Regions from separate parts of the Flavobacterium frigidum genome, predicted to be linked through region 2. Evidence: riboswitches for the same ligand, from Rfam matches in the RefSeq annotation. Region 2 holds a riboswitch; the other holds the start of a gene.

Region 1 (5,367 bases), on a different contig from region 2:
CTGAATAATCTTATCCATGAAAGCATCATATTTTTCAAAAGATTGATTATTTATGTGAGTTTGCAATCTCCATTTCCAACTGTTTTCCCCAAAAAGATATGCGTTTCGCTTACCTTGATTTTCTGCAAAAGCCAATAATGGCGCATTCGTATCGATATTTCTAATTTTAGACGAAAGCAAAATTGAAACAGAACCTTTTGTTGTAATCGTTCCAAAAGCATTTTGTAAAGGGGGTAAATTTTCAAACCCAATATTATCAATTGCAAACAAATTAAACTGTCCATTAAATACAGACAAATAATCTTCTTTTTGGCCACTCATTTTAAAGCTTAAATCATTTTGCTGTTGGTTCAAAAAATTAAAATCAGTATTGTTTCCAGTAATAATAAATGTATTGATTCCAGCGCTTTTATTTGAATCAAAAATAGTTTTAAATTCAGTTGTTGGCTGGTATAAAATTAAAACATTATAATCTTGTAATGATTTGATTTCATCTGGTTTAAAAATAGTTACTTTACGCTGTACATTAGATTCAATAGCTCTTTTTAGTGCTCCTAAATCAGGATGATTTATAGTAGATATAATAGCAATATTTGTCTTTTGGTCAAGTATTTCAACAGCGAAATTTTTGGTGTTATTATAGGTGTTTTTTTCTTTTACTGTGGATGAAATAGTAGCTTTAAAAACCTGTACTCCTATTTTATCAGCCGGTAAAACTACCTGTACAGTTGCCGTTTTTTTTGATGGTGAAAAGGCAAATGATTGTTTGCTTAAAACGGAATTCCCCTGAGATATTATAAAATCAGCCGTTGTGTTTTTAGTTCCCGAATAGTGTAAAAAGGCTTCTACCGGGAATTTATTCTTGTAAAAAGCGTATTTGTTTACATTGAGCTGATTGATTTTTAAATCAAAAAAAGTTGTTGTATCGCCTACAATTAAGGGATATACTTTATTTATTGCATCAAAACTGTATACATAATCATTTCCCGAAGTTTGATTCCCATCTGAAATTAAAACTATCGGATAACTCGTATTCTTGTAGATACTTTTTAAATTTTTGGCAACAAGATCTATATTGGTTTGAGTTCCCTTAAAATCAAAATTTTCTGCGGGTTCAAAATCATCGGAGAATTGATACGTTTGTACGTCAAATTTATCTTGTAAATCTAAATTTGATTCTATTTTTTCATGTAATTCCAGTACATTTTCATTGGCTTTGAGAAACGCAATAGAACTTGAATTGTCTACAATTATAGGCAAAGGTGTTTTTACAGTTTCTAGTGTGTTTTTGGTCAGTATTGGATTTATTAACAACAATAAAATACCAAAAATGGATAAAAAACGTAAAAAAGCCAAAAACCAACCGATTTTCGATTTGTTTTTGGCCTTATAAATGTATTGAAAATACGACAAACTGCCTGCTATTAATACAGAAATAAATAATAATAGTAAAGTGTTTGTTGTCATTCTTATTTTATTTTAAATGATGAATTTTAAATTTTAAATTGTCATCATTTATAATTCATCATTTATAATTTATAATTATTTTAAGTAAGCATTCCACCACACACATTCATCACTTGTCCGGTTACATACGCACTCATATCCGATGCAAAAAACAAACAAGCATTAGCAACATCTTCGGTGGTTCCACCGCGTTTTAATGGAATTCCCTCTCTCCATCCTTTTACCACATCTTCGTTTAATTTAGCCGTCATTTCCGTTTCTATAAATCCTGGTGCAATTACATTACAACGAATATTACGAGATCCTAATTCTAAAGCCACTGATTTTGAAAAACCAATAACGCCCGCTTTTGAAGCAGCATAATTCGTTTGTCCAGCATTTCCTTTTACTCCTACAACAGAACTCATATTAATAATAGAACCCGAACGTTGCTTTAAAAACGTGCGCTGAATGGCTTTAGTCATATTAAAAACCGATTTTAGATTTACATCCATGACGTTGTCAAAATCTTCTTCAGACATGCGCATCAACAAGTTATCTTTAGTAATTCCGGCGTTATTGATAAGTATATCAACAGTTCCAAATTCAGCTAAAACGGCATCTACAAAAGTTTGTGCTTCATTAAAATCAGCAGCATTAGATTGATATCCTTTGGCTTTAATACCTAAAGCATTCAATTCTTTTTCTAAAGCTTCCGCAGATTCTACTGATGAACTGTATGTAAAAGCAACATTTGCACCATGTTGAGCAAAAACTTCTGCAATTCCTTTTCCTATTCCACGACTTGCACCAGTAATAATGGCAACCTTTCCTTCTAGTAATTTCATATTCAAAAATTAGTTTATTTTTTATTTGAAGCTATTCCTGCTATCCATTACAATCTTTTCTATTTTTAAAGAAAAAATAGAAAAGGATTTTCATTGCTATCAGGGCTATAAGCGACTTGCCAAATATATACTATTTCCTTTTTTAAAAAAAATTTCACTTTCATTAAGCGTCATAAAATTACTTTATACATGAAAATAACGCCCTACTAGCTTATCCCAAAACGAACTGTAAATGGCAATCAGGGTAAAAACAAACAAAAATAAATGATACCAAGCATTACCAATCAAGTCAAAGAAATTCAATTTACCATTAGCGTAACTTAATATCAGTAATACTTGCGCTCCATAAGGTAGAACGCCTTGTATAACGCAAGAAAAAATATCTAAAATTGTGGCTGTTTTTCTTGGGTTAAGGTCATATTCATCATTAATTTCTTTGGCAATTGGTCCTGTGATTACAATAGAAACCGTATTATTAGCAATAGCTAAATTAGCAAAACCCACTAAGGTACCAATTCCTAGTTGAGCTGATTTTTTACTTTTGATTAATTTTTTAATTTGTACCAGTAAATACGTGATTCCTCCCGCCTTTTCTACTAATGCGGCTAAACCACCTGTAAGCATAGAAAGTAAAAAAATATCAGTCATGCTTGTAAATCCCTCATAACACTTTTGAGTAAATTCCATTATAGTAAATAAACCGCCCAGATAACCAATTATCCCTGCTAAAAGTGTTCCTATAATTAAAGTATAAAAAACGTTGATACCCACCACCGCTAGAACGATTACAACAATATAGGGCACAATTGCAATCCATGAAAAATCAGTTCTTGCAATAGCTACAGCAACAATATCAGAATTTAATCCTAAATAGAAAAATACTAAAATAGTTAATAGTGCCGCTGGAAAAGCAATAAACAAATTGATCTTAAATTTATCTTTCAAATCACATCCCAGCGATTGTGTGGCTTCAATCGTCGTATCTGAAATCATCGATAAATTATCCCCTAGCATAGACCCGCCTAATAAAGCTCCTGAAATTAAGGGCAAAGAGGCTCCGCTTTTATCTGCAAGCGAAACTGCGATAGGTCCAATAGCAACAATGGCTCCAACTGATGTTCCCGTAGCAGTAGATAAAAAGGAAGCGATCAAGAAAATCCCCAACGGAAAGTAAGCAACATCGATTGTATTGATGCCAAGATTCACTACCGCATCAACACCGCCCATTGCTTTACTTACCACTGCAAATGAACCAGCTAATAAATAAATCAAACACATAGTTATGATTTTACTATCACCACAACCAGCAATTAGAGTATCAATTTTTTCGTTTGTAGATGATTTATACAATAAAAATGCAGCTATTATTCCAATTAGAACTGCTACGGGCGAAGGAAAAGCATAAAAATCATTCAAAATGATTCCAGCTCCTAAAAACGTAAAAATAAAAACAAATAGCGGAATCAATGCAAAAGGATTCCCAGATTCTTTAGTAAATTTTGTCATAAAAATAATTTTAAATTAAGTGTTATAACGAAAAACAAACCTGTAGATGGTAATGTAAAAACAACATTTTTTCCAAAAGATATGGCTTATCGTTTTAGCACCTTGCTTGTTGTTGCAGGTTGCTATCCTATTGAAGGATTCGTGATAACGGGTGCAAAATTAATTAATTATTTACGAATAAATCAAATAATTATATTAAAAATAAGAATAACTAAAAAAAACGCTATCAAAACTGATAGCGTTAATATATAAAATATTGAAAAACAGTAACTAACTACTTAGAAAGCTACATTCCACCTTGGTAATCTTCCATTTTCATCAAGGAAGTTTTGTAAAACTTGTCCTTCTACGAATGTTGGGATTACTTTAGTTTTATCATTGAATGTCTCATACCAAACTACTTCAAGGGTACTAATATCCTCTATTTTCATTTGTGCTGGCCAAGAATATTTTCTTCCCGTTTTCGCAAATTGGTGTCCTTCTACGATTTTATCCTTCAGTCCACCATTTTTAATTTTCAAAGTTCCATTATTTTGAACAGTTCCAGTAGAACCAACCATAATTAGCTCTTTTTCATCACCTACTGAATACACTAAAAATACACCAGAACCTTCTGACGCGTTGCAAACTTCTGCTAAACTATCTTCTGTAGTAAATGAAAACTGATTGGTAACTTTGAATTTTTTTAACTCTTTGTACATATTATTTTATTTTTATTTGAATTGGCTGCCACAAAAAAATACCCCACAAAATCGTGAGGTTCATTAGAAACCATTCGTTTGTATTTGTTTTATTAGGATAACAACTAAAGAAAATGCTATATTTAATAAAGTGCAAAGGTATTTTTTTTAATTCTATTTATCATAAAAAAGCCTCACAAATTGTGAGGCTTTAATACTATTTAGAAAAAGCTTAGATTATCCTAAAACTTCTTTTACTTTTTTACCAATTTCAGCTGGAGAATCTACTACGTGAATCCCACAAGCTCTCATGATTTCTTTTTTAGCTTCGGCTGTGTCGTCAGATCCACCAACGATTGCACCTGCATGCCCCATGGTACGCCCCGGAGGAGCAGTAACTCCGGCGATGAAACCTACTACTGGCTTACGGTTTCCATCCGCTTTAATCCAATGAGCAGCATCAGCCTCTAATTGTCCACCAATTTCACCTATCATTACAATACATTCCGTTTCTGGATCATTCATTAACAATTCAACAGCTTCTTTTGTTGTTGTTCCAATAATTGGGTCTCCACCAATTCCAATTGCTGTAGTGATTCCTAAACCTTGTTTCACCACTTGGTCAGCTGCTTCGTACGTTAATGTTCCTGATTTAGAAACAATCCCTACAGTTCCTTTTTTGAAAACAAAACCTGGCATGATACCAACTTTAGCTTCACCTGGTGTAATGATTCCCGGACAGTTTGGACCTATTAAACGTGCATTTCTTTCTTTAACATAACTATTTGCTTTTATCATGTCAGCAACCGGAATTCCTTCAGTAATTGCAATAATTACTTTAATTCCAGCATCTGCAGCTTCCATAATGGCATCCGCAGCAAAAGCAG
Region 2 (5,367 bases):
ACCCCACCACTGTGTGATTATTATCTAGGGGGAATTGTCACAAAAGGCCATGTGAAAATTGCGATTTCTACAAACGGAAAATCACCTACAACAGCCAAGCGATTGCGCGAGTTTTTTGAAGAAGTTATTCCAGAAGACATCAATGCAATGGTCGAAAATTTGAATGAATATCGCAAAACGTTGAAAGGAAATTTTGAAGAGAAAGTTCAAAAAATGAATGAAATAACAGCAACATTGAAAGGTCTTTAAAAATAGATTGATAATAGCTATACTTCAAAAAATACTAAAAACTAACTTGTACTAGTTCTTAATAATACTTTTTCGTTTTTTTTGATAATGATAATAATGATATTTGCATTGAATTAATATTCAGGCATTTTTTTTGAAAAATAGTAAATAAAATAACACTTTCCTTGAATTACATTGTTGGAAATTTAAGGACTAATTAAAACAAAATGATTAAAACAGACATACTAATTATTGGAGCAGGACCTACAGGTTTATTTGCAGTATTTGAAGCAGGATTATTAAAATTAAAATGCCATATTCTAGATGCCTTACCACAAGCAGGCGGACAGTTATCTGAGTTGTATCCTAAAAAACCTATTTATGATATTCCTGGATTTCCAGAAGTATTGGCTGGCGATTTAGTAGATAATTTAATGGAGCAAATTAAGCAGTTCGAACCGGGATTTACCTTGGGAGAACGTGCCGAAACAATAGAAAAACAAGAAGATGGTACGTTTATCGTAACTTCAAACAAAGGTAAAAAATTCCATGCTCCTGTCATTGCTATCGCAGGTGGACTTGGAAGTTTTGAACCAAGAAAACCATTGATTGAGGATATCGAATTTTACGAGGACAAAGGAATCAAGTATTTCATTAAAAATCCAGAAAAATTCAGAGATAAAAAAGTAGTAATCGCTGGAGGTGGCGATTCGGCGCTAGATTGGAGTATATTCTTGTCTAATGTAGCTTCAGAAGTAACTTTGATTCACCGTCGCAACGAGTTTCGTGGTGCTTTAGATTCTGTAGAAAAAGTTCAGGAATTGAAAAATTCTGGTAAAATAAAAATGATTACTCCGGGAGAAGTTGTGGGATTGAAAGGTGCAGAACATCTTGAAGCGGTTGTAGTCGAGGAAAACGGCGCACAACGCACCATCGAAACCGATTATTTTATTCCGCTTTTTGGTCTTACGCCAAAGTTAGGTCCTATCGGCGACTGGGGATTGGAAATCGAAAAAAATGCCATAAAAGTCAATAATTCTTTGGATTACCAAACCAATATTCCGGGAATATTCGCCATCGGTGACGTAAATACCTATCCGGGGAAACTGAAATTGATTCTTTGCGGATTCCACGAAGCCACTTTAATGTGTCAGGCAGCGTACCAAATCATTAATCCAGGCAAGCGTTATGTTTTGAAATATACTACTGTTTCTGGCGTAGATGGTTTTGATGGTACACGTAAAGAAGCTCCAAAAGCTGTAGTGAAAGCCATAGTCTAAAAAGGTGCTGAGATACAAAGGTTCTAGGTTGCGAAGGTTGATTAAAATCTTTGCAATTAAGAACCTTTGTATTTAAACGTTTTGCAACAAACTCCGCTAGAAACTTTAAAAAAAAACTTGCAATTGTTAGCGCTTTGTCTTTTCTTTGCAGTGTTCCTATATTTATTGAAAGTTATCACGAAAGGCGGAGGGAAAGACCCAATGAAACCTTAGCAACCCTTTATTTTTTAAAGAAGGTGCTACATTCTACTTTATACAACCAGTATCAAAGATAGATAACACAAGAATACTTCTACAGTATTTCTCAAACCTTTTCTTGACAACGTATCGATTTTTTTTAGAGCAGATTAATGGCGCTTTTCAGTCATTATCGTTCCTGCTGTACGCTATATCTTTTTATTCGCCGAAAAAAGGCGAATAAAAAGGATGCCGCTACCATCAGGGCTAAAAAGAAAAATCTGGGAACTTTTGGAAATAGTAATCAAAAGTAAAAATCACCATTTCAAATTGTGATTTACAAGAAATAAAAAGTTATGTCAAGCATTCACGAAGCCATTACAAAAAACATACTCATCCTTGATGGAGCTATGGGAACTATGTTGCAACGGTACAATTTCTCCGAAGAAGATTTTAGAGGAGAACGTTTCAAGGATTTTCCGCATTCGCTAAAAGGAAACAACGATTTATTGTCGCTCACTCAACCACAAGCAATAAAAGACGTTCATGCCGCTTATTTTGACGCTGGAGCTGATATTGTTGAAACCAATACCTTCTCAGGAACCACCATCGGTATGGCTGATTACCATCTTGAAGAATATGTGTATGAATTGAACTATGAGTCGGCGAAATTGGCCCGTGAAGTAGCTGATGAATTTACCGCCAAAAATCCAGACAAACCTCGTTTTGTAGCGGGTTCCATTGGTCCTACGAACAGAACAGCAAGCATGTCACCAGATGTAAACGATCCAGGATACAGAGCCGTAACTTTTGATGATTTGCGCATCGCGTACAAGCAACAAGTAGAAGCGCTTATGGATGGCGGTTGCGATTTACTTTTGGTAGAAACTATTTTTGATACCTTAAATGCCAAAGCCGCGCTTTTTGCCATTGAAGAAGTAAAAGACGAACGCAATCTTGATATTCCTATTATGGTTTCAGGAACGATAACCGATGCTTCTGGCAGAACACTTTCGGGACAAACGGTAGAGGCTTTCTTAGTTTCGGTATCGCACATACCATTGTTGAGTGTAGGTTTCAATTGCGCACTTGGTGCCGATTTATTGAAACCCTATTTGAAAACGCTTGCACAAAACACAGTTTTCAACGTATCTGCGCATCCTAATGCAGGATTGCCTAACGCTTTTGGTGAATACGATGAAACACCGGAACAAATGCAAGCTTTTATCAAAGAATATCTCGATGATAATTTAGTAAACATTATAGGCGGGTGTTGCGGAACAACACCGGCACACATCAAGTTAATTGCCGATATCGCCAAGGAATACAAACCGAGGGTTTCGACTGCGGTGATGTAGTTTTAACTGAAAATGTTAATGATTTTACTTAAATTATGAAGATTTAAATATTTTTATACCATAAATATATTAAAGAATAAGAAAGATGAACATATTGAAATATTTAAAGTTTTTTTTTAATGTTAAAACTACAAGTAAGCCGAAAGAAATTTTAAGACTTGAGAAAATTTATAAGATTACAATTGAGGAACACACTGAAGGACATATAAATTCGATAGATAATAATAATAGGTATTTATTAGATATCAATAGAAATGTAATTGGATTAAATCTACGGAGAAATAAAATAAACAAAATACAAGGTTTTGAAAGTTTTACCGAGTTAATTAATTTAATTCTGGATGAAAATCAAATTACTAAAATAGAAGGGTTAGGGAAATTAACAAAACTTCGATTTATTAGTCTTGATAGTAATAATATTGAAAAAATTGAAGGGCTTGATTCAAATATAAATTTGAATGAAATTACGTTATTTAATAATAAAATAAAAAAGATTGAAAACTTACAAAATCTGAGAAAGTTAAAAGTTTTGTATTTGTTTAATAATGAAATCACTAAAATAGAGGGTTTAGATGATTTAAGAAATCTTGAAGAATTATATTTATCTGACAATCAAATATGTAAGTTAGAAGGTTTAGAAAACCTTGTTAGTTTGAAAGAATTATGGATGAGTAATAATAAGATATCAAAAATAGATTGTTTAGAAAATCAGTCACAATTAACTAAATTGTATTTAGGCCATAATTATATCTCCAAAATTGAAAACTTAAATAATTTAATTTCTCTAAATAGTTTGGATTTGAGCTCAAATAAAATAAAACAAATTCAAATCTTGCCAAGTTTAAAAAACTTAGTAAATTTTGAAATTAGAGATAATTTAATAGAAAAATACAGCAAAATTCTCAATGAAAATAAGACTGGTAAATTTGTTGTTAGAAAGATAGTTTATTTGCACTCAGGTGAATCTTATTATGTTGACGAGGGTGAATTAGGGTTAATGGTTGGTAGATTTGATACTATTGAAAAAGCATTAGACGGAAGAACTAAGGCTGATACTTTATCAATAATAAATTTAGCGGGAAAAAATGTAGTTGATTTTATATATGGTTGTGATAATTATGATGAAGTTTTTTTGAGCTTACAAGATTATTATAAATCAGAGTTTGGAATAGAATTAATAAATCAATATTATTTTAATTTCCCTGATGAAATAAGTTACGAACAAGCTAAAACATTTAATGAATTACTTCCCATTACTTTTCATGAGATTAATAATTGTTTAGAATTTGAAGATTTGGATGTAGAGAAATTTAATGAAGAAAGAGATGACTCAAATGAGTTTTAAGTGATTGTTGTGGCCTAAAGCTAGCGCAAGCGTCCCGCTAGTGCACACAATATAGGCAGGAAAAGATTTTTAAGAAAAAAGAATAAGCACGAGCGTGACGCTCGCGCAAGCAGCAGAGCAATTTGTTTAGATTCTTCGTTCCTCAGAATGACAAAATTAAAGAATAAAGAAACGGAAGAATCAATAAAAAAAGAAGAGTTGTTAGCACAATGCCCGCGTGAGGGATAGTAGTGGCATCCTTTTGTGAAGCGATAGCGGAACAAAAGATATAGCGTATAGCCCGTTCGCCGCGGCGAACACGCCCAAATAATAAAAAAACAAGTTACTCCAACACGGTTTTTGAAACCCTGCAGGAACAAATACAATAGAAAATGGCAGTAGCAGAGAAAAGAAGAAACTTAATTTTATCAGGATTAGAGCCCTTAATAATTACACCCGAAAGTGTTTTTGTGAACGTAGGGGAACGGACTAATGTGACGGGTTCGCGAAAATTTCTTCGATTGATTAAGGAAGAGAAATACGATGAGGCGCTTGAAATTGCACGGGAGCAAGTAGATGGTGGTGCCCAAATCATTGATATTAATATGGATGAGGGATTGCTCGATGGAGTGTATGCCATGACAAAATTCCTGAATTTAATTGCTGCAGAACCAGATATTTCTCGTGTGCCGATTATGATTGATAGCTCAAAATGGGAAATCATTGAGGCGGGCTTGAAGGTGGTACAAGGGAAAAGTGTGGTAAATTCTATTTCGCTCAAGGAAGGCGAGGAAGCTTTTATTGCACATGCTAAATTGATAAAACGGTACGGTGCTGCTGTAATTATCATGGCTTTTGACGAGAAAGGTCAGGCAGATAATTACGAGCGTCGCATAGAAATATGCCAACGCTCGTATGACATTATGGTGCACAAAGTGGGTTTTCCTCCGCAGGATATTATTTTTGATTTGAATGTTTTTCCAGTAGCGACAGGAATGGA

What was found. Region 2 has a riboswitch for S-adenosylmethionine ahead of ACNQGB_RS06255 (homocysteine S-methyltransferase family protein). Riboswitches for the same ligand answer to the same signal wherever they lie in the genome.
Region 1: another riboswitch for S-adenosylmethionine. It lies ahead of ACNQGB_RS11165 (Na+/H+ antiporter NhaC family protein); the one in region 2 lies ahead of ACNQGB_RS06255 (homocysteine S-methyltransferase family protein).

Annotation. Positions count from the first base shown of each region.
Region 1 is NZ_JBLVPT020000010.1:81,606-86,972, reverse strand. Features, by position in the region: gene ACNQGB_RS11175 (hypothetical protein) at 1-1,467, opposite strand, end outside; gene fabG (3-oxoacyl-[acyl-carrier-protein] reductase) at 1,548-2,294, opposite strand; gene ACNQGB_RS11165 (Na+/H+ antiporter NhaC family protein) at 2,478-3,800, opposite strand; SAM-I-IV-variant riboswitch at 3,857-3,953, opposite strand; gene ACNQGB_RS11160 (hypothetical protein) at 4,079-4,501, opposite strand; gene sucD (succinate--CoA ligase subunit alpha) at 4,718-5,367, opposite strand, start outside.
Region 2 is NZ_JBLVPT020000003.1:242,907-248,273, forward strand. Features, by position in the region: gene ACNQGB_RS06245 (precorrin-2 dehydrogenase/sirohydrochlorin ferrochelatase family protein) at 1-249, shown strand, start outside; gene ACNQGB_RS06250 (NAD(P)/FAD-dependent oxidoreductase) at 456-1,508, shown strand; SAM riboswitch class I at 1,678-1,790, shown strand; gene ACNQGB_RS06255 (homocysteine S-methyltransferase family protein) at 2,042-3,043, shown strand; gene ACNQGB_RS06260 (leucine-rich repeat protein) at 3,129-4,388, shown strand; gene ACNQGB_RS06265 (vitamin B12 dependent-methionine synthase activation domain-containing protein) at 4,760-5,367, shown strand, end outside.